One region of the Streptomyces sp. NPDC093546 genome, then DNA from elsewhere that is predicted to be linked to it. Evidence: riboswitches for the same ligand, from Rfam matches in the RefSeq annotation. Region 1 holds a riboswitch; each other region holds the start of a gene.

Region 1 (6,806 bases):
TCGCGGTCCTCGGCCTGGGTGCGCAGGGCGGCGAGGAGATCGTGCTCGCGTCGGACGCGGAAGGTGCGGACGCCGCCCTGGACCGCCTGGCGAAGCTGGTCGCGGAGGGTCTCGAGGAGCTTCCCGAGACCGTCTGACGGGCTTCGGGCATCGCCCGGCCATCACTTCGGACAATTACCTGTCCTCTTGCAGCGGAGCCGTATCGCCCCCGAATTCCGGGGTGATACGGCTCCGCTTTTTCGGTGAACCTTTCTTTCTACGGCCGCATTGTTAATTGCGGGCGCTCACCGTGTTGACGCGATGTTGCGGACTCCTCACACGCAGCCGGTGCGAACCGAGTGAGCGCTCGGCGTGCAGCGCGGTCAGCGCCCGGGCCCGCTCGGCGTCACCGCGCGCCACCGCGTCGACGATCGCGCCGTGCTCGGCCCACGCCTCCACGGGCGCGGGCGGCTGGTCGACCGCGTACATCCAGGCGATCTTGTGCCGCAGCTGGGTCAGCAGGGCGGTGAGGCCCGGGCTGCCGGAGGCCTGGGCGAGCGTCTCGTGGAACCAGTCGCCGAGCGCCCGCAGATCCTCCCCCTGGCCCCGGCGCGCCCGCTCCTGGCCCAGCCTGACCAGGCCCCGCAACACCTTGAGGTGCGCCTCGGTACGGCGCTGGGCGGCCCGCGCCGCGCCGAGCGGCTCCAGCAGCGCCCGGACTTCCAGCAGGTCGGCTGCCTCCTGCTCGGTGGGCTCGGCGACGCACGCCCCGGCGTGGCGGCGGGTGGTGACGAAGCCCTCCGACTCCAGGGTCCGCAGGGCCTCGCGGACCGGGACGCGGGAGACGCCGTAGCGGCGCGCCAGCTGCTCCTCGGTGAGGCGGCTGCCGCGCGGGAAGACGCCGGAGACGATGTCGTCGCGAATCGCCGTGCATACCGAGTGCGCGGGAATGCGCATACCGAACCTCCGACGTAATGCGCGCGAAACAGCGTGCGTCCGACCGATTTGACGAGTGTTCAGTGACTCTATGGCACCATTCCTGAATTTCCGACGCCGGGTCGAAATCCATGGATATCTTTTGGCCAGGCCTGCCGCGCCGGAGAACGGCGAAGGCCCCGGCCGCTCATCCGAGGAGCCGGGGCCTTGTCTGTCTCAGGTCGTGCGGGCCGGAGGTCAGACGTTGACGCCGTGCGAGCGCAGGTACGCGACGGGGTCGATGTCGGAGCCGTACTCGGCGCTCGTACGGGCCTCGAAGTGGAGGTGCGGGCCGGAGGAGTTGCCGGTGGAGCCGGAGAGGCCTATCCGCTGGCCGGGCATGACCCGCTCGCCGACCGAGACGCTGACGGAGGAGAGGTGGCCGTACTGCGTGTACGTGCCGTCGGCCATCCGGATCACCACGTTGTTGCCGTACGCGCCGCCCCAGCCCGCCTCGACGACGGTGCCCAGGCCCACGGCGACGACCGTGGAGCCGGAGGGGGCGTGGAAGTCGACGCCGGTGTGGCTGCCGGAGGACCACATGGCGCCGCCGGTCTGGTAGCCGGTGCTGACGTAGGAGCCGGCGACGGGGAGCGTGAAGGAGTTCAGGCGCTTGCGCTCGGCCTCGCGGGCGGCGCGCTCCTCCGCCTCGCGGGCGGCCTTGACGCGGGCCTCGGCCTTGCGCTTGGCCTCCGCCTCGGCCTTGGCCTGGGCGGCGGCGCGGGCGGCGGCCTCCTCGGCCTCGCGCTCCTGGGCCTCGGCCTGGGCGTCGACGGTCTCGGCGAGCGTGTCGGTGATGACCGCCTGGTTGAGGCCGGTGTCCTCCAGTGCGCGGACGTCCGCGTCGGCGGCGAGCGCCGGGGAAGCGAGGGTTCCGATGACGCCGGTGGTGGCGATGGCCGCCACGCCGGCGACGTGTGCGCTCTTGCGGCTCAGGCGGCTCGGGGCACGGTGCTTCCCGGTGGCACGGGTGAACGCCATACGGTGGCTGATCCTTTCCTTCCTTCTCGCCTACCGGGTTAGCTGACGGGTTCGGAGCAGGAAGGTCTCCTACGGGCCCCTCCGCACGGATGCGAAGGCGTCCGATTCACCCCAGGGACTTCGTGTGGGTCCCCGGCTCCCCGGGCTCGCGCCCGATGGGGATTCGGCGATGGCTGCCCGGTGCCGCGGATGCGGCGGGTACAGCGGGCGGACAGCGCATCAGACGCTAAGCGGCTGATCTTTCAATCACCAAACGGACACGGTTTTTTGTAGCGCACGCCACAGGGCAGACACGTAACCTCCCCAACAAAACGGACATGCCGTGACGGCGAGGGGAAGCGGCAGCAGACGGCGGAACCCCGGCATCCGAATGGATGCCGGGGTTCCGCCGGTGATGGCCGGGACGCGGCCGGCGACGCGCGGCCGACCCGCCGTCAATCAGCCCGTGACGACGCTCACTTCACCGATGCCGAGCGCCTCGACCGGCTCCTTGATCTGCGCGGCGTCGCCGACCAGCACGGTGACGAGACGGTCCACGGGGAAGGCGCTGACGGCCGCGGCCGTGGCCTCCACCGTCCCGGTCTCGGCCAGGCGGGCGTACAACTGCGCCTGGAAGTCGTCCGGGAGGTGCTGCTCGACCTGGTCGGCGAGGGTGCCCGCGACCGAGGCCGCCGTCTCGTACCTGAGCGGGGCGACGCCCACGAGGTTCTGCACGGCGACGTCCCGCTCGGCGTCGGTCAGCCCCTCGGCGGCGAGGGTGCGCAGCACCTTCCACAGGTCGTCGAGGGCCGGACCGGTGTTGGGGGTGTCGACGGATCCGCTGATGGCGAGCAGCGAGGCGCCGTTGCCTCCGGGACCGGAGCGCAGCACCTGGCCGAAGGACCGTACGCCGTAGGTGTAGCCCTTCTCCTCGCGCAGCACGCGGTCCAGGCGCGAGGTGAGGGTGCCGCCCAGGCAGTACGTGCCGAGCACCTGGGCCGGCCAGACGCGGTCGTGCCGGTCGGGGCCGATGCGGCCGATCAGCAGCTGCGTCTGCACGGCGCCGGGGCGGTCGACGATGACGACACGTCCCGTGTCGTCGGCCGTGACGGGCGGGACGGGGCGGGGCTCGGCGGTGTTGCCGGTCCAGGCGCCGAGGGTGTCGGCCAGCACCGCGTCGAGGTCGACGTCCGTGAGGTCGCCCACGACGATGGCGGTGGCCGTGGCGGGCCGGACATGGGCTTCGTAGAAGGCCCGTACGGCCGCGGAGTCGATCCGCTCCACCGTCTCGAGGGTGCCCTGGCGGGGGCGGGACATCCGGGAGTCGGCCGGGAACAGCTCCTTGGAGAGCTGCATGGCGGCGCGGCGCGACGGGTTGGCGATCTCGTGCGGGATCTCGTCGAGCCGGTTGCGCACCAGGCGCTCGACCTCGCTGTCGGCGAAGGCGGGCGCGCGCAGGGCGTCGGCGACCAGGCCGAGGGCCTTGGCCAGCCGGGAGACCGGGACCTCCAGGGAGACGCGTACGCCGGGGTGGTCGGCGTGCGCGTCGAGCGTGGCGCCGCAGCGCTCCAGCTCGGCGGCGAACTCCTCCGCCGAGTACTTGTCGGTGCCCTCGGACAGCGCCCGGGCCATGATGGTGGCGACGCCGTCCAGGCCCTCGGGCTCGGCCTCCAGCGGGGCCACCAGGGAGATCTCGACGGCCACGACCTGCTGGCCGGGGCGGTGGCAGCGCAGCACGGTCAGGCCGTTGGGGAGGGTGCCTCGCTCGGGGGCGGGGAAGGCCCAGGGCCGGGCGGTGCCGGGCTGGGGCTGCGGGTGGAACTCCATGGACGTCAGGGACACAGCGGCGTCGCTCACTGGTCGGCCCCCTCTTCTTCCTCGCTGTGGTCGGCATCGCTCTGGTCGCCGTTGACCGGCTCGTAGACCAGTACGGCCCTGTTGTCCGGGCGCAGCCGCGCCTGGGCGACGGCCTGCACCTCCTCGGCGGTGACGTCCAGGACGCGCTGGACGGCGGTGAGCGCGAGCTGCGGGTCGCCGAACAGCACGGCGAAGCGGCACAGCTCGTCGGCGCGGCCGGCGACCGTGCCGAGCCGGTCCAGCCACTCGCGCTCCAGCTGGGCCTGGGCCCGCTCCATCTCCTCGGGCGTCGGGCCCTCGGCGGCGAACCGGGCCAGCTCCTCGTCGACCGCGGCCTCGATGTCCGGCACCTCGACGCCGCCGGAGGTCTTCACGTCCAGCCAGCCCATGGAGGGGGCCCCGGCGAGGCGCAGCAGGCCGAAGCCGGCCGCCACGGCCGTACGGTCGCGGCGCACCAGGCGGTTGTGGAGCCGGGACGACTCGCCGCCGCCGAGGACGGTGAGGGCCAGGTCGGCGGCGTCGCACTCGCGGGTGCCGTCGTGCGGCAGCCGGTAGGCGGCCATCAGCGCGCGGGCCGGGACGTCCTCCTCGACGACCTCGCGCAGCTGCTCGCCGATGGTGTCGGGGAGCGTGCCGTCGCGCGGCGGCTGCTTGCCGTCGTGGGCCGGGATGGAGCCGAAGTACTTCTCGATCCAGGCGAGCGTCTGCTCCGGGTCGATGTCGCCGACGACGGACAGCACGGCGTTGTTCGGCGCGTAGTACGTACGGAAGAAGTTCCGCGCGTCCTCCAGGGTGGCGGCGTCCAGGTCCGCCATGGAGCCGATCGGCGTGTGGTGGTAGGGGTGGCCCTTCGGGAAGGCGAGGGCCGTGAGCCGCTCGAAGGCGGTGCCGTACGGCACGTTGTCGTACCGCTGGCGGCGCTCGTTCTTCACGACGTCCCGCTGGTTCTCCATGGACTCCTCGTCGAGCGCGGTGAGCAGCGAGCCCATCCGGTCGGCCTCGAGCCACAGGGCCAGCTCCAGCTGGTGCGTGGGCATCGTCTCGAAGTAGTTGGTCCGCTCGAAGCTCGTGGTGCCGTTGAGGGAGCCGCCGGCGCCCTGGACGAGCTCGAAGTGGCCGTTGCCCTTGACCTGGGCGGAGCCCTGGAACATCAGGTGCTCGAAGAGGTGGGCGAGGCCGGTGCGGCCCTTCACCTCGTGGCGCGAGCCGACGTCGTACCAGAGGCACACCGCGGCGACCGGGGTCAGGTGGTCCTCGGAGAGCACCACGCGCAGGCCGTTGGCCAGCCGGTGCTCGGTCGCTGTCAGTCCGCCGGAGCCGGCCTGGGCTGTGGCCGTGTGACCCATGGGCATGTACGTCCCTTCGATCGCGATGTGGAAAGTCGTGCGGTGAAAGTCCTGCCACTGTATGCAAGCGCACCGACGGTCGCGGAAGTTCCCGTCCCACCCGATCGTCCCTCTTCCGGGTCGCGGTCGGGGTTGTCAGTGGGACGGTCCACAATGGTCGGCGACAGATCAGCCTTTGCCTGGTGAAGGAGCGCAGCCGCGATGGCCCGCCGCAGCACGAAGACCGCGCAGCCCGACGACTACGAGGAGCGGATCCTCGACATCGACGTCGTCGACGAAATGCAGGGCTCCTTCCTCGAGTACGCGTACTCGGTGATCTACTCCCGGGCCCTGCCCGACGCCCGCGACGGCATGAAGCCGGTGCACCGCCGGATCGTGTACCAGATGAACGAGATGGGCCTGCGCCCGGAGCGCGGGTTCGTCAAGTGCGCCCGGGTCGTCGGCGAGGTGATGGGCAAGCTGCACCCGCACGGTGACGCGTCGATCTACGACGCGCTGGTGCGCATGGCGCAGCCGTTCTCGATGCGCCTGCCGCTGGTCGACGGCCACGGCAACTTCGGCTCGCTGGGCAACGACGACCCGCCGGCCGCCATGCGGTACACCGAGTGCCGGATGGCCGACGCCACGTCGCTGATGACGGAGTCCATCGACGAGGACACCGTCGACTTCGTACCCAACTACGACGGCCAGGAGCGCGAACCGGTCGCGCTGCCGGCCGCCTTCCCGAACTTGCTGGTCAACGGCGCGTCCGGAATCGCGGTCGGCATGGCGACCAACATGCCGCCGCACAACCTGGGCGAGGTCATCGCCGCCGCCCGCCACCTGATCAAGCACCCGGGCGCCGACCTGGAGACCCTGATGCGGTACGTGCCGGGTCCCGACCTGCCGACCGGCGGCCGGATCGTGGGCCTGTCCGGGATCAGGGACGCGTACGAGACGGGCCGCGGCACCTTCAAGATCCGCGCGACCGCGACCGTGGAGAACGTGACGGCGCGCCGCAAGGGCCTGGTCGTGACGGAGCTGCCGTTCACGGTGGGCCCGGAGAAGGTGATCGCCAAGATCAAGGACCTGGTGGCGTCGAAGAAGCTCCAGGGCATCGCCGACGTCAAGGACCTCACCGACCGCGCGCACGGGCTGCGGCTCGTCATCGAGGTGAAGAACGGCTTCATCCCGGAGGCCGTCCTGGAGCAGCTCTACAAGCTGACGCCGATGGAGGAGTCCTTCGGCATCAACAATGTGGCGCTGGTCGACGGGCAGCCGCTCACGCTGGGCCTCAAGGAGCTGCTGGAGGTCTATCTCGACCACCGCTTCGAGGTCGTACGGCGCCGCAGCGAGTTCCGGCGCGGCAAGAAGCGCGACCGGCTGCACCTGGTCGAGGGCCTGCTCGTCGCGCTCCTCGACATCGACGAGGTCATCCGGCTGATCCGGTCCAGCGACAACTCGGCGCAGGCCAAGGAGCGGCTGATCGAGCGCTTCTCGCTGAGCGAGATCCAGACGCAGTACATCCTGGACACCCCGCTGCGGCGGCTCACCAAGTTCGACCGGCTGGAGCTGGAGGGCGAGCGCGACCGGCTCAACAGCGAGATCGAGGAGCTGACGCGGATCCTGGACTCCGACGCCGAGCTGCGCAAGCTGGTCTCCTCCGAGCTGGCCGCGGTGGCCAAGAAGTTCGGCACCGAGCGGCGCACG
Region 2 (6,806 bases), on a different contig from region 1:
ACAGCTCCAGGTGGAGGTCGGCGCCGATGCGTTCGGCCGCTTCGGCCCAGGAGCCGGCCCGCGATCCGACCGGTGAATTGACCTCTGATTCAGGCATGGAAATGCACCCTACAGGCGGTCTTTCCGGCGCCTAGATTCATGGACATGACGACGAACACGCACAGGGACACGCACACGGACGCCGTTTCCCGGATCAACTTCGCGAAGGCCGCTCCCCAGGCGTTCAAGGCCCTGATCGGCTTCGACGCCGCGCCCGCCAGGGCCTGGACCCCGCCCTGGTCGAGCTCGTACAGATCCGTTCCTCCCAGCTCAACGGCTGCGCGTACTGCCTGCACATGCACACCACCGACGCGCGCAAGGCCGGGGAGAGCGAGGAGCGGCTGCACATGGTCGCCGTCTGGCGCGACGCGGCGCGCTTCTTCACCGAGCGGGAGCGGGCCGCGCTCGCGCTGACCGAGGCCGTCACGCTGGTCGCGGCGGAGGGCGTGCCGGACGAGGTGTACGCGCGCGCCGCCGCCCAGTTCGAGGAGGGCGAGCTCGGGCAGCTGCTCGCGCTGATCTTCACCATCAACACCTGGAACCGCATTGCCCTCAGCACGGCGAAGGTGCCGGGCGAGTAATTGGTGTTGATCTTGCTCCGCATGGCGTAGGGTGGTGTTTACCGACGCGGGGTGGAGCAGCTCGGTAGCTCGCTGGGCTCATAACCCAGAGGTCGCAGGTTCAAATCCTGTCCCCGCTACTGATGACGACGAAGACCCGGTGCCCCAAGGCACCGGGTCTTCGTCGTCATGTCGTGCGTGTGCTGCATGTCCTGGGTGGTCGCCCGGTCGCCCGGTCGGCCGATGGCGGGGCATCCTGCGGCGCGGCTCCGGACGGTGTGCGCGGGGCCCGCCTACCGTCCGTAACCGTGGGTGACAACGGCGACAGGGCCTGGGGTCGGAGCGCGCGACGCGCGAAGGTGCGCCGCTTCCTCCGGGTGGCGCCCGTACTGATGATCGTCGGCGGGGTGGTGTTCGACCTGCTGACGCCGCCCCGGTTCACGGCCGTGCCGCTGTTCACCGCCGCCCCGCTCGTCGCCGCGCCGTTCTTCACCGTACGGATCACCCTGGTGGCCGGGACCGCCGCCGTCCTGGCACTGGCCGGGCTGCGCCTCCACAGCGGCACGCTGGACGAGGCCCCGTCGATCACGGAGCTCGTCACCCTGATCACGGTCTCGGCGTTCGCGCTGATGATCAACCGGGTCGTGCGGCGCAGCGGCGAGCGGCTCGCCTCCGCCCGCGGCATCGCCGAATCCGCGCAGCGCGCCGTGCTGCCGACGCCGGCCGAGCGGATCGGTGGCCTGCGGGTGGCGGCGCGGTACGAGGCGGCGCAGGCGGACGCGTTCATCGGGGGCGATCTCTACGCCGTGCAGGACACGCCCTACGGGGTGCGGCTGGTGGTCGGGGACGTACGAGGGAAGGGGATGGGCGCGGTCGAGGCGGTGGCGGTCGTGCTGGGTGCGTTCCGGGAGGCGGCCGAGCAGGAGAGCTCGCTGGAGGGGGTGTCGCAGCGGCTGGAGCGGGCGCTCGCGCGGGAGGGGACCCGGCGCGACGGGCTCGACGCCTTCGAGGGCTTCACCACCGCCGTGCTGGCCGAGGTGGTGCGCGGCGAGGCGGTGGTGCGGATCGTCAACCGCGGCCACCCGGAGCCGCTGGTGTTGTACGCCGACGGGGGCCTGGAGCGGCTGGAACCGACCGAACCCGCGCTGCCGCTGGGGATGGCGGACCTGGGGCCGTGGCCCGACCGCGCGGACGAGGTGCCGTTCCCGCCCGGGGCGACGCTGCTCTTCTACACGGACGGGCTCTCCGAGGCGCGGGACGCGAGCGGCGCCTTCTACGACCCGGCGGAGCGGCTGGCGGGGCGGAGCTTCGCGGGGCCGGGGGAGATGCTGGACACCCTGGTCGAGGACGTACGGCGGCATACGGGGGGCGGGGGGACGACCGACGACCTCGCGCTGCTGGCGGTGAACACGCCTCAGGGGCAGCGGGCCGCGGCGGCGGGAGCATCCGGGGCGACTGGGCACGGAGGGTGATCGCTGTGGAGCCCTCCGCATAACATTTGACTAACCGTCAGAAAGTGTGGTGAGGCACACGGGGCATGAGGGGCAGTCAACTTAGCTGCCTATGCCCGTTTGTGGGGCGGTATGCCGGGGGCTACGTGGTTAATGATCAGTAGGAACGGCTTGGAATCACGGCCCCGCGTCTATTAACGTTCGATAACGCAGCGCGGTCGTCCCAGCCGACGCAAGAGCGACGGCACCGTGCGCGCGCGCCGAATTCCGCAAGGGAACCGGGGAACCACCACCTTGGGGTGAATCGGGCCGCATCGCCGGCCTGAAGGAGACCTTCCTGCTCCGAACCCGTCAGCTAACCCGGTAGGCGAGAAGGAAGGAAAGGAGTGCGCCCCCGTGGCGTCCAACAGGCCTGCCCCCGAAGCGCCGTCTGCTCCATCGGCCTCCCCGGCCGCCCCCGCCTCCCCGGCACCCCACTTCGTCGACTCCTTCGGCCCGGGCCCCGGTTCCGGTGCGCCCGCGGAGGGTCAGTGGGAGGAGTGGAACCCCACCGAGGACACCGTCCGTCCCGTCCGTGGCCGCCACCGCGTGGTCAAGCAGCGCGGCGGGCTGGCCCGTAGTTCCACGGTCCTGGGCGTGGGCGTCATCGCGGCCGTCGGCGCCGGAGGGATGGCCACCGCGCAGGACAAGCCGGCGGTCTCCATATCCCTGCCCGACCTGTCCGGCGCGATAGCCGACAGCCTTCCGGACGCCGAGTCCATGCCGGGCATCGGCTCCCTGATCTCCGACGACGGTGCCGACGGCGGTTCCGGCGGCTCTTCCGCGGACGCCCGGCTGACCGCCGCCGCGCCGCTGACCGCCGGGTCCCTCGCCGCCGACGACGGCTCCGCCGGGGACCGGGCCGAGAGCGGCGCGAGTGCCGGCGAGGCCCTGCGGGCGCGCATCCTCCAGCAGGCCGAGCAGCAGCAGGCGTCCGCGGACGCGGCGGCGAAGCTCGCGGCCGAGAAGGAGGCCGCCGAGCAGGCGGCCGCGCTGGCCAAGTCCCAGCAGACCGCCGCCGAGAAGGAGGCGGCCGCCGAGGCGAAGGCGAAGGCCGAAGCGGCGGCGAAGGCCGAGGCGGAGGCCGCGGCCAAGGCGGAGGCCGAGCGGCTGGCCAAGCTCGCCGGCAGCTACGCGCTGCCGACCTCCTCGTACACCATCACCTCCACCTACGGCCAGGCCGGCAACATGTGGTCCTCCGGCTACCACACCGGCCTCGACCTCGCGGCCCCCACGGGCACCCCGGCCAAGGCCGTGCACGGCGGCACCGTCAAGTCGGCCGGCTGGTCCGGCTCGTACGGCTACCGGATCGTCCTGGAGCTGGAGGACGGCACCGAGGTCTGGTACTGCCACCTCTCCTCGATGACGGTCGGCGCCGGGCAGAAGGTCGCCACCGGCGAGACCATCGGGCGCGTCGGCGCCACCGGCAACGTGACCGGGCCGCACCTGCACCTGGAGGTCCACACGGCGGGCGGCGGCGGAGTGGACCCGCTGGCGTGGCTCCGCGGCAAGGGCCTGACCGTCTGACGGCCCGACTCTCCGACGGCCTGACCGTCTGAACCACCGTCTGACGGAATGACCGTCCGACGGCCCGCAGATTCCGGTGGCCCTGGCGTTCCACCCCCCGACGCCAGGGCCACCGGTTCCTTCGCCCCATGGGCGGATGCCCGGAATACGGCACGTCACGCGGGGTGTTGAGGTATCGCATGACCTCACTTCCCCTTCGCAGGCTGGGTACGTCCGACCTCCACGTCTTCCCCCTCGGTCTCGGCGGCAACGTCTTCGGCTGGACCGCCGACGCCGCGCAGTCCTTCGCCGCCCTCGACGCGTACGCGGCAGCCGGCGGCAACTTCGTCGACACCGCCGACACCTACTCGTCGTGGGCCCCCGGCCACCAGGGCGGCGAGTCCGAGACGGTCATCGGTGACTGGATGGCCGCCCGGGGCAACAGGTCCGACGTCATCGTCGCCACCAAGGTCGGCAGCCACCCCCAGTACAAGGGGATCGGCGCCACCACCATCAAGGCCGCGGCCGAGCAGTCGCTGCGCCGCCTGCGGACCGACTACATCGACCTGTACTACACCCACGTCGACGACCCGGCCGTCCCGGTCGAGGAGTTCGTCCCCGCACTGGACCGGCTGGTGAAGGAGGGCAAGGTGCGGGCCGTCGCCGCCTCCAACATCTCCGCCGAGCGGCTCCAGGAGGCGCTGGACTTCTCCGCGCGCGAGGGCCTCGCCTCCTACGTCGCGCTCCAGCCGCACTACAGCCTCGTCTCGCGCGGCACCTACGAGGGCGCCCTGCGCGACACCGCCGAGCGGGCGGGGCTGTCGGCCGTGCCGTACTGGGCGCTGGCCTCCGGGTTCCTCACCGGCAAGTACCGGCCGGGCACGCAGGTCGACAGCGCGCGGGCCGAGGGCGCCGCCAAGCACCTCGCGACCGAGCGGGGCCGCGAGGTCCTCGCCGCGCTCGACACCATCGCCGGGGCGCGCGGGATCGAGGTCTCGAGCGTCGCGCTGGCGTGGCTGGCCGCGCAGCCGACCGTCGCCGCGCCGCTCGCCTCCGCCCGCACGGTCGAGCAGCTGCCCCCGCTGCTCGCGTCCGCGGAGCTGGAGCTCACGGCGGACGAGCTCGCCGTGCTGACGGCCGCGTCCGCGTAGCGCTGGTCAGGGCCCCGGGGTCCGGCCCCGGGGCGGGCGTCAGGCCCGGTACGGGTTGTAGCCGTCGTAGTCCCGGTGCGGAGGCGGCACCCACACCCGGCCCGTCGCGCGCGCCGCGTACGTCAGGGCCGGGCCCGCCAGCGCCTTGCGCTGCCACAGGTGGTGCAGCAGCTCCTGCTCCCGCGCGAGGAAGTCCGGGCCCGCCGCACCCCGGCGGGCCCGGTGGCGCAGGAACGCCAGCGACGTCGCGAACGCCTCGTACTCACCCACCGCCCGTGCCGCCCCCGGGCCGAAGGCGCGGGCCGCGTACGCGCGGGCCAGACCGCGCGCCCGCATCGACGACAGCGCGAGCGGCTCGGTGGGCGACAGCCAGCCGGCCGCCGCGTACGCGGGCAGCTCGCCGGATATGGTGCGCAGCTCGCGCTGGCGGGTCCAGATCACCAGCCACGTCATCAGCCCGAAGGCGGGCACCATGAACGCCCCGTAGACCGCGTAGAACCCCCAGGGTCCGAAGAACGACACCGAGCCGTTCCACATCGCGTGCACGCTCATCGCCAACAGGAGGCCGAGCAGGGGCAGCGCGATGCGGCGCACGCGCTTGCGGCGCGCGCTGACGGCGGCGATGCCGAAGCCCAGGCCGGTGAAGACCGTGAACAGCGGGTGCGCGAAGGGCGACATCACGATCCGTACGAAGAAGGTCGCGGCCGTGACCGAGGCGAAGCCCGACGCCCCGAGCTGCTGGTCCTCCCCGAAGGCGTTCCCCAGGTAGAGGATGTTCTCGGTGAAGGCGAAGCCGGTCGCCGTGAAGCCCGCTGTGACGACGCCGTCGACCATGCCCGTGAACTCCCGTCTGCGGAAGAGGAACAGGAGCAGTACGGCGACGGCCTTGGCGGTCTCCTCCACCACGGGCGCTATGACCGTCGCGCCGATCGTGTCGGCGGCCGTCGGATCGGCGGTGGCGGTGGCTATCCAGCGGTGCGCGAAGGTGTTCGCGATGATCGCGACGAGCGCGGCGGCGAAGGCGCCCCAGGAGAAGGCGAAGATCATGCTCCGCCAGGGGGCCGGCTCCACCCGGTCCAGCCACCGGAACGCCGCCAGGAGCAGCGGCACGGGCAGCAGGGCGAGGCCGAGGCCCACCAGGAAGCCTTCCGTACCCGTCTGCTCCCGCACCAGCGCCAGGATCACCAGCGCGCACAGCGCGAGCACGGTGAACACCGACCCCAGCCGCACCACCCGACTGCGCCACAGGCGCCGCGGCTTGTAGCGCCAGCGGGCGCGCTCGGGCACCGCGTCGAACGACGGCTCGGGGTCGTACGCCGGGACGGCCGGGTGCGCCGCCTGTGCTGCGGGCTGCGGGGACGAGTGGGTCACACAACGACCCTAACGAGGACCACTGACAGTCCGCGATGAGTGAGTTACTCGGCTGCTCGCGCGGCCCGGCGGAACAGCAGGTCGTGCACCACATGCCCCTTGTCCAGACCCTGACCCTCGAACCGCGTCAGCGGCCGGAAGGCGGGCCGGGGCGCGTAGCCCCCGTCGGCCTGGGTGTTCTCGAAGTCGGGGTGGGCGCTCAGCACGTCCAGCATCTGCTCGGCGTACGGCTCCCAGTCGGTCGCGCAGTGCAGCACGGCGCCGGGCTTCATGCGGGACGCGGCGAGGGTCAGGAACTCGGGCTGGATCAGCCGCCGCTTGTGGTGCCGCTTCTTGGGCCAGGGGTCCGGGAAGTACACGCGTACGCCGTCGAGGGCGTCGGGCGCCAGCATCTCGCGCAGCAGGATGATCGCGTCACCGTTGGCCACGCGGACGTTCGTCAGGCCGGCCCGGTCCGCGAGGGCGAGCAGATTGCCCTGGCCGGGGGTGTGCACGTCGACCGCGAGGATGCCGGTCGACGGGTCGTCGGCGGCCATCTGCGCGGTCGCCTCGCCCATGCCGAAGCCGATCTCCAGCACGACGGGCAGTCCGCCGAACAGTTCGCCCAGGTCGAGCACCCGCTGCCCGTCGATGTCCAGCCCCCACCGGCTCCACAGCCGTCGCAGGGCGTCGGCCTGCCCGGGCGTGAC
Region 3 (6,806 bases), on a different contig from region 1:
CGGTCACCCCGTGGCCAAGAAGGCCCTCGCCGCCGAGGCGGACGGGGCGGATACCGTCGAGGGGTGAACGCCCCGAACCACGCGAACCCTGCCCCCGAGCTCTTCACCTGGGAGTTCGCCACCGACCCGTACCCCGCCTACGCCTGGCTCCGCGAGCACGCCCCCGTGCACCGCACCAAGCTGCCCAGCGGGGTCGAGGCGTGGCTCGTCACCCGGTACGCGGACGCGCGGCAGGCGCTCGCCGATCAGCGGCTCAGCAAGAACCCGGCGCATCATGACGAGCCCGCGCACGCCAAGGGCAAGACCGGCATTCCGGGGGAGCGGAAGGCGGAGCTGATGACGCACCTGCTCAACATCGACCCGCCGGACCACACGCGGCTGCGCAGGCTCGTCTCGAAGGCGTTCACGCCGCGCCGGGTGGCGGAGTTCGCGCCGCGGGTGCAGGAGCTGACGGACCGGTTGATCGACAACTTCGCTACAAAAGGGAGCGCCGACCTCATTCACGAGTTCGCGTTCCCGCTCCCCATTTACGCGATTTGCGACATGCTCGGCGTCCCGCCCGAGGACCAGGACGACTTCCGGGACTGGGCCGGGATGATGATCCGGCACGGCGGCGGGCCGCGCGGCGGGGTCGCGCGGTCGGTGAAGAAGATGCGGGGCTATCTGGCCGAGCTGATCCACCGCAAGCGCGAGGACCTCGGGGACGACCTCATCTCCGGGCTGATCCGGGCGAGCGACCACGGCGAGCACCTCACCGAGAACGAAGCCGCGGCGATGGCCTTCATCCTCCTCTTCGCCGGGTTCGAGACCACGGTCAACCTCATCGGCAACGGCGTGTACGCCCTGCTGCGCAACCCCGGCGAGCGCGCCAGGCTCCAGGAGTCCCTCGCCGCCGGTGAGCACGGGCTGCTGGAGACCGGGGTCGAGGAACTGCTGCGGTACGACGGGCCCGTGGAGCTCGCCACGTGGCGGTTCGCCACGGAGGAGCTCACCATCGGCGGGGAGCGCATCGCGGCGGGCGATCCGGTGCTGGTGGTGCTCGCGGCCGCCGACCGGGACCCGGAGCGGTTCGTGGAGCCCGACACCCTGGACCTGGCGCGGCGCGACAACCAGCACCTGGGGTACGGGCACGGCATCCACTACTGCCTCGGCGCGCCGCTCGCCCGCCTCGAAGGGCAGACCGCGCTGGCGACGCTGCTGACCCGGTTGCCGGACCTCCGACTCGCGGTGGATCCTGCGGATTTGCGGTGGCGCGGGGGGCTCATTATGCGTGGACTGCGCACGCTCCCGGTTGAGTTCACCCCCTTTGGGGAGGGTTCCAGCGGGCCACCGAGCATGACGATCCGTCAGTAATGTGATCTTCGCGTAATCTCCCCTGCATCGACTTGTGACTAGCGTTCGAATGCCGCTACGTTCACCGTCACCTCAGCAGTCACGCGAAAGGCACACCGCATGCGCTCCGGGAACGGCAGGCACCGTCGACCCCGTCAGGCCCCCGCCATCGTTGTCGCGGCAGGGGTGACCGGATCCGCCATCGCCCTTCCGCTGCTCGGCGCCGGCTCCGCGTCGGCCGTCGACGCCCACACGTGGGACCGGGTCGCCGAGTGCGAGTCCGGCGGCGCGTGGAGCGCCGACATGGGCAACGGCTTCTACGGCGGACTCCAGCTCTCGCAGGAGACCTGGGACGCGTACGGCGGCAAGCAGTACGCCCTGCGCCCCGACCTCGCCAGCCGCGCGCAGCAGATAGCCGTCGCGGAGCAGGTCTACGCCGCGACGGGCGTCAAGGCCTGGGAGACCTGCGCCCCCATCGTGGGCCTGGGCGGCGCCACCGGCGCGAAGCCGGACGCCGAGCCCGGTGCCACGCCCGGCGCGTCCTCCGGCACCGCGACGCCCGAGGCCACCCCGGACGCCGCTCCCGACGCGTCCGCTCCGGCCGACGCCGGCCAGCCGGTGGAGCCCACCGAGCCGGTGGCCCCCGCCGACCCGGTCGAGAGCCTCCTGCCGACCGAGCCGGCCGAGCCTGCCGCTCCCACCACGCCGGGAGCCGCACCGGAGACGGCGGCCCCGGCCGCCCCGCCCGTCCCCGGCAAGGGCAAGCACCGCGGCGCGCCCGACCCGGCGGAGCCCTCCGCGGAGTCCCCGGCGGCGACGGACCCGACGGCGACCGATCCGGCCGCGCCGGAAGCCGGGAACCCTACGAGTACCGACAATTCGGTCAGTGGGCGCGAAACGGACGGCCGCACCTCCCGAGGTGACGGCGCGACACGCGACCTGGCGGACGCCCAGCCGGGCACCTACACCGTCCGTCCCGGCGACAGCCTCTCCGCCATCGCCGCGGCGAAGGACCTCGAAGGCGGCTGGACCGCCCTCTACGACGCCAACCGCCAGACCGTGGGCGCCGATCCGGACCTCATCCTCCCCGGCCAAAGCCTCGATCTGGCCCCCGCGCAGCGCTAGTTGGCGGGGGGTATTGGTGCCCCTATGTCCGGATCTGCGCCAGTGAGACATGGGTCTCTTTGTGCCAACTGGCGCCTCACGAACGCACGATGTGTCCGATCCGCCCCTCACCTGCGCAAACGTCCGTCAAGCGCAGGGCGGTAGGGGCGGATTGACCCGGATGTCCGTCTTTGAACTTCACCGGGCTCTGTGATTACGGTCTTTATCGCTCGCCATCGCGGGCCCCTTCGACCGGTACGCCGAATCCTGCCGCCGGACGCAAGGGAACAGTCGTCGCGTCATGCGCCGAAGGCAGGAGCGGGGGACCCAAGGTAGGTGCCGACCCCCGGCCGTCGAAGGACGGTCCGTGAGCCGGCTTGGGGTGAGGCCGCGCGAGTCGCGCGGCGGGGCAGCTCATCAGCCCTAACCCGACAGCTCACCTCGCAGGCGTCGGTGAGGAGAATCTCCATGCTGTTTTCCAGCAAGGTTTCCGGCAAGGCCAAGCACCGTCGCCCCTCCAAGGCGGTCCGTTTCGCCGCGTTCGCCGGCATCACCGGCGTCGCCGTGGCCGCCCCGCTGATGGGCGCCACCTCCGCCTCGGCGGCCACCTCCGCCGAGTGGGACAAGGTCGCCCAGTGCGAGTCCGGCGGCAACTGGTCCATCAACACCGGTAACGGCTACTACGGTGGCCTGCAGTTCTCGGCCTCCACCTGGGCCGCGTACGGCGGCACCGCGTACGCCGCCACCGCCGACCAGGCCAGCAAGGCGCAGCAGATAGAGATCGCCGAGAAGGTCCTGGACGGCCAGGGCAAGGGCGCGTGGCCGGTGTGCGGCGTGGGCCTGTCCAACGCCGCGTACGACGGCGGCGCCGCCGAGCGCACGGCCGAGCAGCCCACCACCCGCAGCGAGCAGCGCACCGCGCCGAAGGCCGCGCCCAAGGCCGCGGAGGCCCCCAAGGCCGCGCCCAAGGCCGAGGCGAAGAAGACCGTCACCACCCCGACCGGCAAGAAGGTCGCCAAGGGCGACGGCGAGTACAAGGTGAAGGCCGGCGACACCCTCAGCACCATCGCCGAGGCGGAGAACGTCGAAGGCGGCTGGCAGAAGCTCTTCGAGCTGAACAAGGACATCGTCGAGGACGCCGACCTCATCTACCCGGGCCAGCAGCTCCACCTGAGCTGACCCCCCGACGGCCCCGGCCCGAGTCGCCCCTGCGGCGGCGGGCCGGGGCCTTCGCGGTTACCGGCGGGTAAACATTGTGGGCTTTTGCCCCGTAAACAGGGCCCTCGGGTCGTTTTTCGTCCCACGAGGCGGGCGTCGGCTGGCCCCGGCCCCCCGGCCGGATAGGCTCTTGTCGCACGGCGCAAGGCCAAAGAGACCCTGCACCCTGCACCGCTCGCGTCACACATTGCGTCACATCCCAGAAGGAGATGCTCGTGCCGTCCATCGACGTCGTCGTAGCCCGGGAAATCCTGGACTCCCGAGGCAACCCCACGGTCGAGGTCGAGGTCGGCCTCGACGACGGCAGCACCGGCCGTGCTGCCGTCCCGTCCGGTGCCTCCACCGGTGCGTTCGAGGCCCTCGAGCTCCGCGACGGTGACAAGGACCGCTACCTCGGCAAGGGTGTCGAGAAGGCCGTCCTCGCCGTCATCGAGCAGATCGGCCCGGAGCTCGTCGGCTACGACGCCACGGAGCAGCGGCTGATCGACCAGGCGATGTTCGACCTGGACGCCACGCCCGACAAGTCGTCGCTCGGCGCCAACGCCATCCTCGGCGTCTCCCTCGCCGTCGCGCACGCCGCCTCCGAGGCGTCCGACCTGCCGCTCTTCCGCTACCTGGGCGGCCCGAACGCGCACCTGCTGCCCGTTCCGATGATGAACATCCTGAACGGCGGCTCGCACGCCGACTCCAACGTGGACATCCAGGAGTTCATGATCGCGCCGATCGGCGCGGAGTCCTTCTCCGAGGCCCTGCGCTGGGGCGCCGAGGTCTACCACACCCTGAAGAAGGTCCTGAAGGACAAGGGCCTGTCCACGGGCCTGGGCGACGAGGGCGGCTTCGCCCCGAACCTCGACTCCAACCGCGCCGCCCTCGACCTCATCCTCGAGGCCATCAAGCAGGCCGGCTACACCCCGGGCAAGGACATCGCGCTGGCGCTCGACGTCGCCGCGTCCGAGTTCTACAAGGACGGCGCGTACGAGTTCGAGGGCAAGTCCCGCTCGGCCGCCGAGATGACCGACTACTACGCCGAGCTCGTCGAGGCGTACCCGCTGGTCTCCATCGAGGACCCGCTGTTCGAGGACGATTGGGACGGCTGGAAGACCATCACCGAGAAGCTGGGCGCCAAGGTGCAGCTGGTCGGCGACGACCTGTTCGTCACCAACCCGGAGCGCCTGGCCCGCGGCATCGAGGAGGGCGCCGCCAACGCGCTGCTCGTCAAGGTCAACCAGATCGGCTCGCTGACCGAGACCCTCGACGCCGTCGAGCTGGCCCAGCGCAACGGCTTCAAGTGCATGATGTCCCACCGCTCCGGCGAGACCGAGGACGTCACCATCGCCGACCTGGCCGTCGCCACCAACTGCGGCCAGATCAAGACCGGCGCCCCGGCCCGCTCCGAGCGCGTCGCCAAGTACAACCAGCTGCTGCGCATCGAGGAGATCCTCGACGACGCGGCGGTGTACGCGGGCCGCAGCGCCTTCCCGCGCTTCCGCTTCTCGGGCGAGTAAGGCCGATAGGCCCTCAGTAGCCCGGTTACGTACGTCCCCGGCCGCGGTCCCGTACCGTGTCCGGGGACGTACGTACGTAACGGGGTGCAGGGGAGGAGCGAGGATGGCCCGGGACCGGTTCTCCACCGCGACCAGGCTGCGGCTGCTCGGGGAGCAGACCGCCGCCCGCGTGTACCGCTCCCAGACCCGCCGTCAGGAACGCTCCCGGCTCACCGGCCGCGCGGCCTTCCTCGCGCTCGTGGTCTGCTCGATGGTGGTGGCCCTGGCGTACCCGATGCGCCAGTGGGTCTCCCAGCAGAGCGAGATCGCCGAGCAGGAGCGGCTGGCGACCGAGGCGGCCGAGCGCGTCGAGCGGCTGCGCGACGAGAAGGCGCGGCTCCAGGACGACGCGTACATCAGGCGCCTCGCCCGCGAGCACCTGCACTACGTACGCCCGGGGGAGACCGGCTACACGGTCATCGACCCCGACGCGGTGCGCCAGCGCCGCAGCGACCAGGGCGCGGCCGACCGCCCCTGGTACTCCAACCTCTGGGACGGCGTGGACACCGCCGACCGCACCGACCCCGCCACCCGCACCGATCGCACCGACCGCAAGTAGAACCCAAGGCAGGCATGGACACGCCCCCTCCGCAGACCGAACGCACCGAGCCCACCGAGGCGGACGTCGCGGCGTTCGAGGAACAGCTCGGCCGCCCGCCGCGCGGGCTGCGCGCCATCGCGCACCGCTGCCCGTGCGGCAACCCCGACGTGGTGGAGACCGCGCCCCGGCTGCCGGACGGCACGCCGTTCCCGACGACGTACTACCTCACCTGCCCGCGCGCGAACTCCGCGATCGGCACGCTGGAGGCGAACGGCGTCATGAAGGAGATGACCGACCGGCTCCAGTCCGACCCCGAGCTGGCGGCCGCCTACCGGGCCGCGCACGAGGACTACATCGCGCGCCGCGACGCCATCGAGGTCCTGGCGGGCTTCCCGAGCGCGGGCGGCATGCCGGACCGGGTGAAGTGCCTCCACGTGCTCGTCGCCCACTCCCTCGTGGCCGGCCCGGGTGTGAACCCGCTGGGCGACGAGGCGCTGGCGATGCTGCCGGAGTGGTGGGCCAAGGGCCCGTGCGTCGGCGCTCACCGGGAGGACGCGCAGTGACGACCCGGGTCGCCGCCATCGACTGCGGTACGAACTCGATCCGCCTGCTCGTCGCCGACGTCGACCCGACGACCGGTCAGGTCACGGACCTGGACCGGCGGATGACGATCGTCCGCCTCGGCCAGGGCGTCGACCGCACCGGCCGGCTCGCCCCGGAGGCGCTGGAGCGCACCTTCGCCGCGTGCCGCGAGTACGCCGGCGTCATCAAGGAGTACGGCGCCGAGAGGCTGCGTTTCGTGGCCACCTCGGCCTCGCGCGACGCCGAGAACCGGGACGACTTCGTCCGGGGCGTGCGGGAGATCCTGGGCGTGGAGCCCGAGGTCGTCACCGGTGACCAGGAGGCGGAGTTCTCCTTCACCGGGGCCACGAAGGAGCTGACCAGCCCCGGCGAGGGCGAGTACCTGGTCGTGGACATCGGCGGCGGCTCCACGGAGTTCGTGGTCGGCCGCTCGCACGCGCGTGCGGCCCGCTCCGTCGACATCGGCTGCGTACGGCTGACCGAGC
Region 4 (6,806 bases), on a different contig from region 1:
CGGCCCGGCGCGGGTCATCGACCACCTGGTCAACGCCGCGCGGACCTTCATCTTCGACACGGGCCTGGCCCCGGCCGCGGCGGGCGCCGCGCTGGCGAGCCTGCGGCTGCTGCGGGCCGAGCCGGGCCTGGCCGGCCGGGCCCGTACGGTCGCGGCGACCCTGCACGGGCGGCTGACGGCGGCCGGCCTGACCGCCGTGCGGCCGGACGCCGCCGTCGTCTCCGTACGTGCCCCGTCACCGGAGCAGGCCGTGCGGTGGGCCGCCGACTGCCGCGCCGAGGGGCTGGCCGTGGGCTGCTTCCGGCCGCCGTCGGTGCCGGACGGGATCTCGCGCCTGCGGCTGACCGCCCGCGCCGACCTGTCGGAGGCTCAGATCGATACGGCCGTGACCACGATCCTCCGTACGGCGCCGGAGCCGGTCAGCCCAGCGGCTTCAGGGAACTGACGAAGGACGTCCAGGCCGCCGCCGAGAACCGCAGCGGCGGCCTGGCGGTGTCCTTCGAATCACGCACGGCCAGCCGCGCGGCACCGAGGCAGGCCGCCTCGACGCAGTTGTTCATGCCCACGCTGCGGCTGCTGCGCCGCCAGTGCGGGCCATCGTGGTGTGCGAGGTAAGCAGACATGTGGGGTGCCTTGCCTCTCCCTACGCGCCGTCACCGATCCCGGCGATGAGTTCCGACGACTCCTCGGGCGTCAGGGCGAGCGCCTGCATGGTGCGGAACGCGGCGCAGTACGCCTCGAGGTCTTCCGAGCGTTCGAGATAGAGGCTACTCGTCAAGTGGTCGAGAACCACCACATCCAGATCAGACATGTTCGCGAACGAGAAAATAACGAAAGGCCCGGAGAGGCCGACGTACCCGCCCACCGCGAACGGCAGCACCTGCAACCGCACATGGGGCAGGTCCGCCAGCTCCCGCAACCGCCGCAGCTGGGCCCGCATCACCCCCGGGCCGCCCACCTGCCGCCGCAGCACCGCCTCGTCCAGTACCGCCTCCAGACGCAGCGGCGGATCACCGAACAACACCTCCTGGCGGGCGATCCGGACCTCCACCAGTGAGTCGACCGCCGTCGCCGGCAGCCCGTCCAGCGCGGCGCGCGTCACCGCCCGTGCGTAGTCGGGCGTCTGCAACAGGCCCGGCACCACCGAGGTCTCCAGCGTGCGGGCCCCGCAGGCCTGCGACTCCAGGCTGATGAAGTCCTGGTACTGCGGCGGCAGCACGCCCCGGTACGCGTGCCACCAGCCCGTGCCGCCGCCGTCCGCCGCCGCGCCGGACAGGGCCTCCACCAGCGTGCGCAGCCGTGGTTCGCGTACGCCGTAGGCGTCGAGCAGCCGTGACACGTCCGCGCCCGTCACCCCGCTCGCACCCGTCTCGATCCGGCTGACCTTCGACTGGTGCCAGCCGACGAGCCGCGCCGCGTCCCGGCTGGTGAGCCCCGCTCTCAGGCGCAGCCGCTTCAACTCCTCGCCGAGCTTGCGGCGTCGCACCGCCGGACCGTGTCGCGTGCCCCGCACGACCGCCCCTCCTCCCACCCTCCGGAACGCTGGACCAACCCGCCAGTCTGCCCGCCGGAACCGCTCTCGCGTAGCAGGGTTCACCGCTTCGAGCGACAGATATATGCATATCTTGGGGGATCGGCCCCACCTGGGGCGACATAGGTGGCAGTCTGGCGCGAAGCGCAATCCGAGGCCGTCCTCGCACAACATCCGCTCCCTGTCGGAGTCCGGCCCCGGTGGGAAAGGGACAGCGTCGCCATGGCAGACCATCAGGAAGCATCCGTCACTCTGCCGAGCGATCCAGCCTCGGTCTCCGCAGCCCGCAGATACGTGGCGGACGTTCTTACCGAATGGGGGCTGCCGGCCGAGTCCGACACCGCGGACGCGGTACGGCTGATCGTCTCCGAGCTCACGACCAACGCCGTTCAGCACACCTTCGGACAGTCCCCGACCTTCACGGTGGACATCCGGCTGGAGCGGGACGAGCAGCTGCGCATCGGCGTCACCGACAGCCACCCGCGCTGGCCGCAGCGCCTGCCCGCGGCCGTCCAGCAGGACAACGGGCGCGGCATGGTCATCATCCGCTGGCTCGCCGCCGAGCGCGGCGGCCGCCTGACGGTCACTCCGACCGGCGACGGCGGCAAGACGGTGTGGATCGCCCTGCCCTGGTCCGTCCCGTCCGTCCCCGTCCGGGGCTGACCGGCCCCGCACCGCAGGTGTGCACGCTCCGTGCGGTACGGGGGCTTGGGGCCTCGCGTCAGCGCACGCGTCCGTAGTAGACCGACTTCGACCAGATGCGGTCGAGCTTGACCACCGAACCCGACTTCGGTGAGTGCCAGATCTTGTTGTCACCGGCGTACAGGCCCACGTGGTAGACGCGGCCACCGGAGTGGAAGAAGACCAGGTCTCCCTTCTGCCGCTGCGACGCGGAGAGGTGACGGGTCTTGTTGTACTGCTGCTGCGCGGTGCGGGGCAGCGTCTTGCCGGCCTTCTTGTACGAGTAGAGCGTCAGCCCGGAGCAGTCGAAGCGGGACGGGCCCGCTGCGCCGTACGCGTACGGGGAGCCCTTCTTCGACGCGGCGACGTTCAGCGCCTTCGTGGCGAGCGTCGCGGTGGCGGCCTCGGCGTCGGAGACGGCGCCCGGTGCCAGCATCGTGCCGCCGACGGCGGCGAGCGTCAGTGCCGAGACGGCACCGGCTCGGGACAACAGAGACGGGACATGCATCTGCGCGGTCATAGCGCAACCCTTCGTCAGCCGCCTGTGAAGGATGACCTGTCGGGTTCGGGCTGGCGAAGTTGCCCGGCCGCTGACGCGGCTTCACCCCAAGGGGCGGCCATGGTGCGCTCGCCCCGTACTGCTTGGGTCCTCCACTCCTGCCGATCCACTCCTGTCGACCAGTCGTCCGGACGGCGGCAGGACTCGGCGTCCGCCCGGACCGCCCCGCCGCGGTGGCGGGGGCTTGTCGTCGAAGGGATCTTGACCCATGACGGGACGAAATTCCGAGCCGAAACGGAAGTTTGTGAGGCTCCTCACGACTGATCCATTCGAGTGGACAGGGGCGTTTTGGCGCGACGCGGCGGCCGATTGATGATCCGTGTACCAGCGGCGGAGCGTGATGTTCCGCCAGATGTGTACAGCAGCGGCGCAACTCGTGCAGTGCGTAATTCCCTCGTTTGCGTACGCCGAACGAGGGTGGCTCGTTGGCCCGTCTGCGCCCATCCGTGCTACGCGGAAATCCCTCATCAGGCGGGCTCCTGAGGGAGCGTCACCCGCGCTGTTCGGCATTCGCCATCGAGAACACGGAGCGCACGCGCCAGCGTCCGGGTGTGCGCCTCGCCCTCCCGTGGTCACGCGTCGCGCTCAGTGCCTCCCGCGGTGCGGCCGTGCGCCCGGCGAGCGCCCGATTGGGCCCGCTCCAGGGGTGCGGACGCGTGCGGGATCGTTTCGTCGTCCTCGTGCGGGTGACCGGGCGCGTACCCGGGGTGCGGAGGTGGGTAGCCAGGGGCCGACTCGAACCAACCGGCGGGTCAGGACCCGTCACTCTGCCCCAGGAGGGAATCCGTATGCGTCGCATCGCGGCCGTCGTCCTCGGAACCATCGCACTGCTCGGATCCACCGCCACCACCGCCTCGGCGGTGCCGGATCCCACCGCCGTCGTCGACTGCGTCGTTACCGGCGCGACCGACCTGACCGCCGTCGTCGACCCCGCCTCCCTCGCCATCCCCCCGGAGGTCCCGGGCGTCCCGGGAGCGAACTGCCTGGCCGTCTGAGGCGGACACCACGGCTCGTATACGAAAGGGCGGCTGCCCCGGCGGGGCGGCCGCCCGCATCCCATGGCCGGGCAAAGCCGTAGTTAACCTCCTGGAAAAACTTCTGCCCGAGATTGAAATATCTCTCCCTCACAATCGTTTCCGCAGGTCAACAGAGTGTTGAAGCCGGATAGGGTCCCGCTGCTGCCCGGGGTCGCGCCGGGCGGGAACATGTGAGGTGAAACGTGCAACTGAGCCCGCACGAGCAGGAGCGCCTGCTCATTCATGTCGCTGCCGACGTCGCGGAGAAGCGCAGGGCACGCGGGGTGCGGCTCAACCACCCCGAGGCCGTCGCCCTGATCACCGCGCACATCCTGGAGGGGGCCAGGGACGGCCGGACCGTCGCCGAGCTCATGGCGTCCGGGCGCAAGGTCCTCAGCCGCGACGACGTCATGGAGGGCATCCCCGAGATGATCCACGACGTCCAGGTCGAGGCGACCTTCCCCGACGGCACCAAGCTCGTCACCGTCCACGAGCCGATCGTCTGACGGGGAACGCCACCGATGATCCCCGGAGAGATCCTCTACGCCGACGAGCCCGTGCCCCTCAACGAAGGCCGCCCCGTCACCCGCCTCACCGTGCTCAACGCCGCCGACCGGCCCGTCCAGGTCGGATCCCACTACCACTTCGCCGAGGTCAACCCGGGCCTCGTGTTCGACCGCTCCGCCGCCCGCGGCCTGCGGCTCAACATCGCCGCCGGTACCGCCGTGCGCTTCGAGCCCGGCATCCCCGTCGACGTCGAACTCGTCCCCCTCGCCGGCCGCCGCGTCGTCCCCGGCCTGCGCGGACAGACCGGAGGAGCCCTCGATGGCTGAGCTCGCCCGCCCCCAGTACGCCGACCTCTTCGGCCCCACCACCGGTGACCGGATCCGCCTCGCCGACACCGACCTGCTCGTCGAGATCGAGGAGGACCGCTCCGGCGGGCCCGGCCGCTCCGGCGACGAGGCGGTCTTCGGCGGCGGCAAGGTGATCCGCGAGTCCATGGGCCAGGCCCGCACCACCCGCGCCGAAGGCGCCCCGGACACCGTCATCACCGGCGCCGTCGTCATCGACCACTGGGGCATCGTCAAGGCGGACATCGGCATCCGCGACGGCCGCATCACCGGCATCGGCAAGGCCGGCAACCCCGACACCATGGACGGCGTCCACCCGGACCTCGTCATCGGCCCCGAGACCGAGATCATCGCCGGCAACGGCAAGATCCTCACCGCGGGCGCCATCGACGCGCACATCCACTTCATCTCGCCGACCGTCGTCGAACAGGCCCTCACCTCCGGCATCACCACCCTCGTCGGCGGCGGCACCGGACCCGCCGAGGGCAGCAAGGCCACCACCGTCACCCCCGGCCCCTGGCACCTCGCCCGGATGTTCGAGGCGCTGGAGACGTACCCCGTCAACATCGGTCTGCTCGGCAAGGGCAACACGATGTCGCGCGAGGCGATGCACTCCCAGCTGCGCGGCGGAGCCCTCGGGTTCAAGATCCACGAGGACTGGGGCGCGACCCCGGCCGTCATCGACGCCTGCCTCGGCGTCTGCGACGAGACCGGCGCCCAACTGGCCATCCACACCGACACGCTGAACGAAGCCGGGTTCGTCGGCGACACCCTCGCCGCCATCGCGGGCCGCACCATCCACGCGTACCACACCGAGGGCGCGGGCGGCGGTCACGCCCCCGACATCATCACCGTGGTCTCGGAGCCGTACGTCCTGCCCAGCTCCACCAACCCCACCCGGCCGCACACCGTCAACACGCTCGACGAACACCTCGACATGCTGATGGTCTGCCACCACCTCAACCCGGCCGTCCCCGAGGACCTGGCGTTCGCCGAGTCCCGCATCCGGCCCTCGACCATCGCGGCCGAGGACATCCTGCACGACATGGGCGCCATCTCGATCATCTCCTCCGACTCCCAGGCGATGGGCCGCGTCGGCGAGGTGATCCTGCGGACCTGGCAGACCGCCCACGTGATGAAGCGGCGCCGCGGCGCACTTCCCGGCGACGGACGCGCCGACAACCACCGCGCACGCCGCTATGTCGCCAAGTACACGATCAACCCGGCCGTGGCGCAGGGCCTCGACCACGAGATCGGCTCCGTCGAGCCCGGCAAGCTCGCCGACCTGGTGCTCTGGGACCCGGCGTTCTTCGGCGTGAAGCCGCAGACCGTGATCAAGGGCGGCCAGATCGCGTACGCGCAGATGGGCGACGCCAACGCGTCCATCCCCACGCCCCAGCCGGTCATGCCCCGCCCCATGTTCGGCGCGCTCGGCCGGGCCGCGGCGGTGGGCTCGTACAACTTCGTCACGCACAGCGCCCTCGACGACGGGCTGCCCGAACGGCTGGGACTGGACAAGGGGTTCGTGGCGATCAAGAGCACCCGCGGAGTCACCAAGGCCGACATGCGCGAGAACGACGCCCTGCCGCGCGTCGAGGTCGACGCCGACACCTTCACGGTGACGATCGACGGCGAGCCGGTCGACCCGGCACCCGCCGCCGAACTGCCCATGGCCCAGCGCTACTTCCTCTTCTGAGGGCGCCGACGATGTCCCGGTCCGCCCTTCTCGTCCTCGCCGACGGCCGCTTCCCCGCCGGCGGCCACGCCCACTCCGGCGGCGCCGAACCGGCCGTCAAGGCGGGCCGCCTCCGCGACGCCCGCGACCTGGAGGCGTTCTGCCGCGGCCGCCTGCACACCACCGGCCTCACCTCGGCGGCACTCGCCGCCGCGGCCGCCCTCGGCCTCGACCCCGCCGCCCTCGACGAGGCCGCCGACGCCCGCACCCCCTCGCCCGCGCTGCGCGCCACCGCCCGCAAGCTCGGCCGCCAGATGCTGCGGGCCGCCCGAGCCACCTGGCCGTGCGCCGAACTCGACGCACTGGCCCGGCGGTTCCCGCGCGGCGCGCACCAGCCCGTCGTGCTCGGGCTCGCCGCGCGGGCGGCCGGGCTCGGGCCCGAGGACGCGGCGCACTGCGTCGCGTACGAGACGGTCAGCGGCCCCGCCACGGC

What was found. A riboswitch is a leader RNA that binds a small molecule or an ion and turns the genes downstream of it on or off. The one in region 1 is predicted to bind cyclic di-AMP.
Region 2: linked by a shared signal. The riboswitch ahead of ACIRNI_RS03105 (M23 family metallopeptidase) and the one ahead of ACIRNI_RS26325 (M23 family metallopeptidase) in region 1 are both predicted to bind cyclic di-AMP.
Region 3: linked by a shared signal. The riboswitch ahead of ACIRNI_RS23380 (transglycosylase family protein) and the one ahead of ACIRNI_RS26325 (M23 family metallopeptidase) in region 1 are both predicted to bind cyclic di-AMP.
Region 4: linked by a shared signal. The riboswitch ahead of ACIRNI_RS24560 (C40 family peptidase) and the one ahead of ACIRNI_RS26325 (M23 family metallopeptidase) in region 1 are both predicted to bind cyclic di-AMP.

The regions. Positions count from the first base shown of each region.
Region 1 is NZ_JBIWJG010000014.1:66,182-72,987, forward strand. It holds gene ACIRNI_RS26315 (HPr family phosphocarrier protein) at 1-137, shown strand, start outside; gene ACIRNI_RS26320 (GntR family transcriptional regulator) at 271-936, opposite strand; gene ACIRNI_RS26325 (M23 family metallopeptidase) at 1,153-1,935, opposite strand; cyclic di-AMP (ydaO/yuaA leader) riboswitch at 1,949-2,114, opposite strand; gene ACIRNI_RS26330 (M16 family metallopeptidase) at 2,374-3,741, opposite strand; gene ACIRNI_RS26335 (M16 family metallopeptidase) at 3,768-5,117, opposite strand; gene ACIRNI_RS26340 (DNA topoisomerase (ATP-hydrolyzing) subunit A) at 5,319-6,806, shown strand, end outside.
Region 2 is NZ_JBIWJG010000002.1:14,661-21,466, reverse strand. It holds gene ACIRNI_RS03125 (PLP-dependent aminotransferase family protein) at 1-97, opposite strand, end outside; partial or broken gene ACIRNI_RS03120 (carboxymuconolactone decarboxylase family protein) at 145-620, shown strand; tRNA gene ACIRNI_RS03115 (tRNA-Met) at 666-739, shown strand; gene ACIRNI_RS03110 (PP2C family protein-serine/threonine phosphatase) at 908-2,071, shown strand; cyclic di-AMP (ydaO/yuaA leader) riboswitch at 2,299-2,435, shown strand; gene ACIRNI_RS03105 (M23 family metallopeptidase) at 2,447-3,616, shown strand; gene ACIRNI_RS03100 (aldo/keto reductase) at 3,796-4,746, shown strand; gene ACIRNI_RS03095 (PrsW family intramembrane metalloprotease) at 4,786-6,117, opposite strand; gene trmB (tRNA (guanosine(46)-N7)-methyltransferase TrmB) at 6,162-6,806, opposite strand, start outside.
Region 3 is NZ_JBIWJG010000011.1:96,797-103,602, reverse strand. It holds gene ACIRNI_RS23395 (hypothetical protein) at 1-67, shown strand, start outside; gene ACIRNI_RS23390 (cytochrome P450) at 64-1,353, shown strand; gene ACIRNI_RS23385 (transglycosylase family protein) at 1,519-2,457, shown strand; cyclic di-AMP (ydaO/yuaA leader) riboswitch at 2,731-2,901, shown strand; gene ACIRNI_RS23380 (transglycosylase family protein) at 2,905-3,615, shown strand; gene eno (phosphopyruvate hydratase) at 3,870-5,159, shown strand; gene ACIRNI_RS23370 (septum formation initiator family protein) at 5,263-5,757, shown strand; gene ACIRNI_RS23365 (DUF501 domain-containing protein) at 5,772-6,302, shown strand; gene ACIRNI_RS23360 (exopolyphosphatase) at 6,299-6,806, shown strand, end outside.
Region 4 is NZ_JBIWJG010000012.1:114,196-121,001, reverse strand. It holds gene ACIRNI_RS24580 (8-amino-7-oxononanoate synthase) at 1-445, shown strand, start outside; gene ACIRNI_RS24575 (DUF397 domain-containing protein) at 420-623, opposite strand; gene ACIRNI_RS24570 (helix-turn-helix domain-containing protein) at 644-1,513, opposite strand; gene ACIRNI_RS24565 (ATP-binding protein) at 1,754-2,194, shown strand; gene ACIRNI_RS24560 (C40 family peptidase) at 2,253-2,732, opposite strand; cyclic di-AMP (ydaO/yuaA leader) riboswitch at 2,737-2,931, opposite strand; gene ACIRNI_RS24555 (hypothetical protein) at 3,560-3,766, shown strand; gene ACIRNI_RS24550 (urease subunit gamma) at 3,991-4,293, shown strand; gene ACIRNI_RS24545 (urease subunit beta) at 4,309-4,620, shown strand; gene ACIRNI_RS24540 (urease subunit alpha) at 4,613-6,334, shown strand; gene ACIRNI_RS24535 (urease accessory protein UreF) at 6,346-6,806, shown strand, end outside.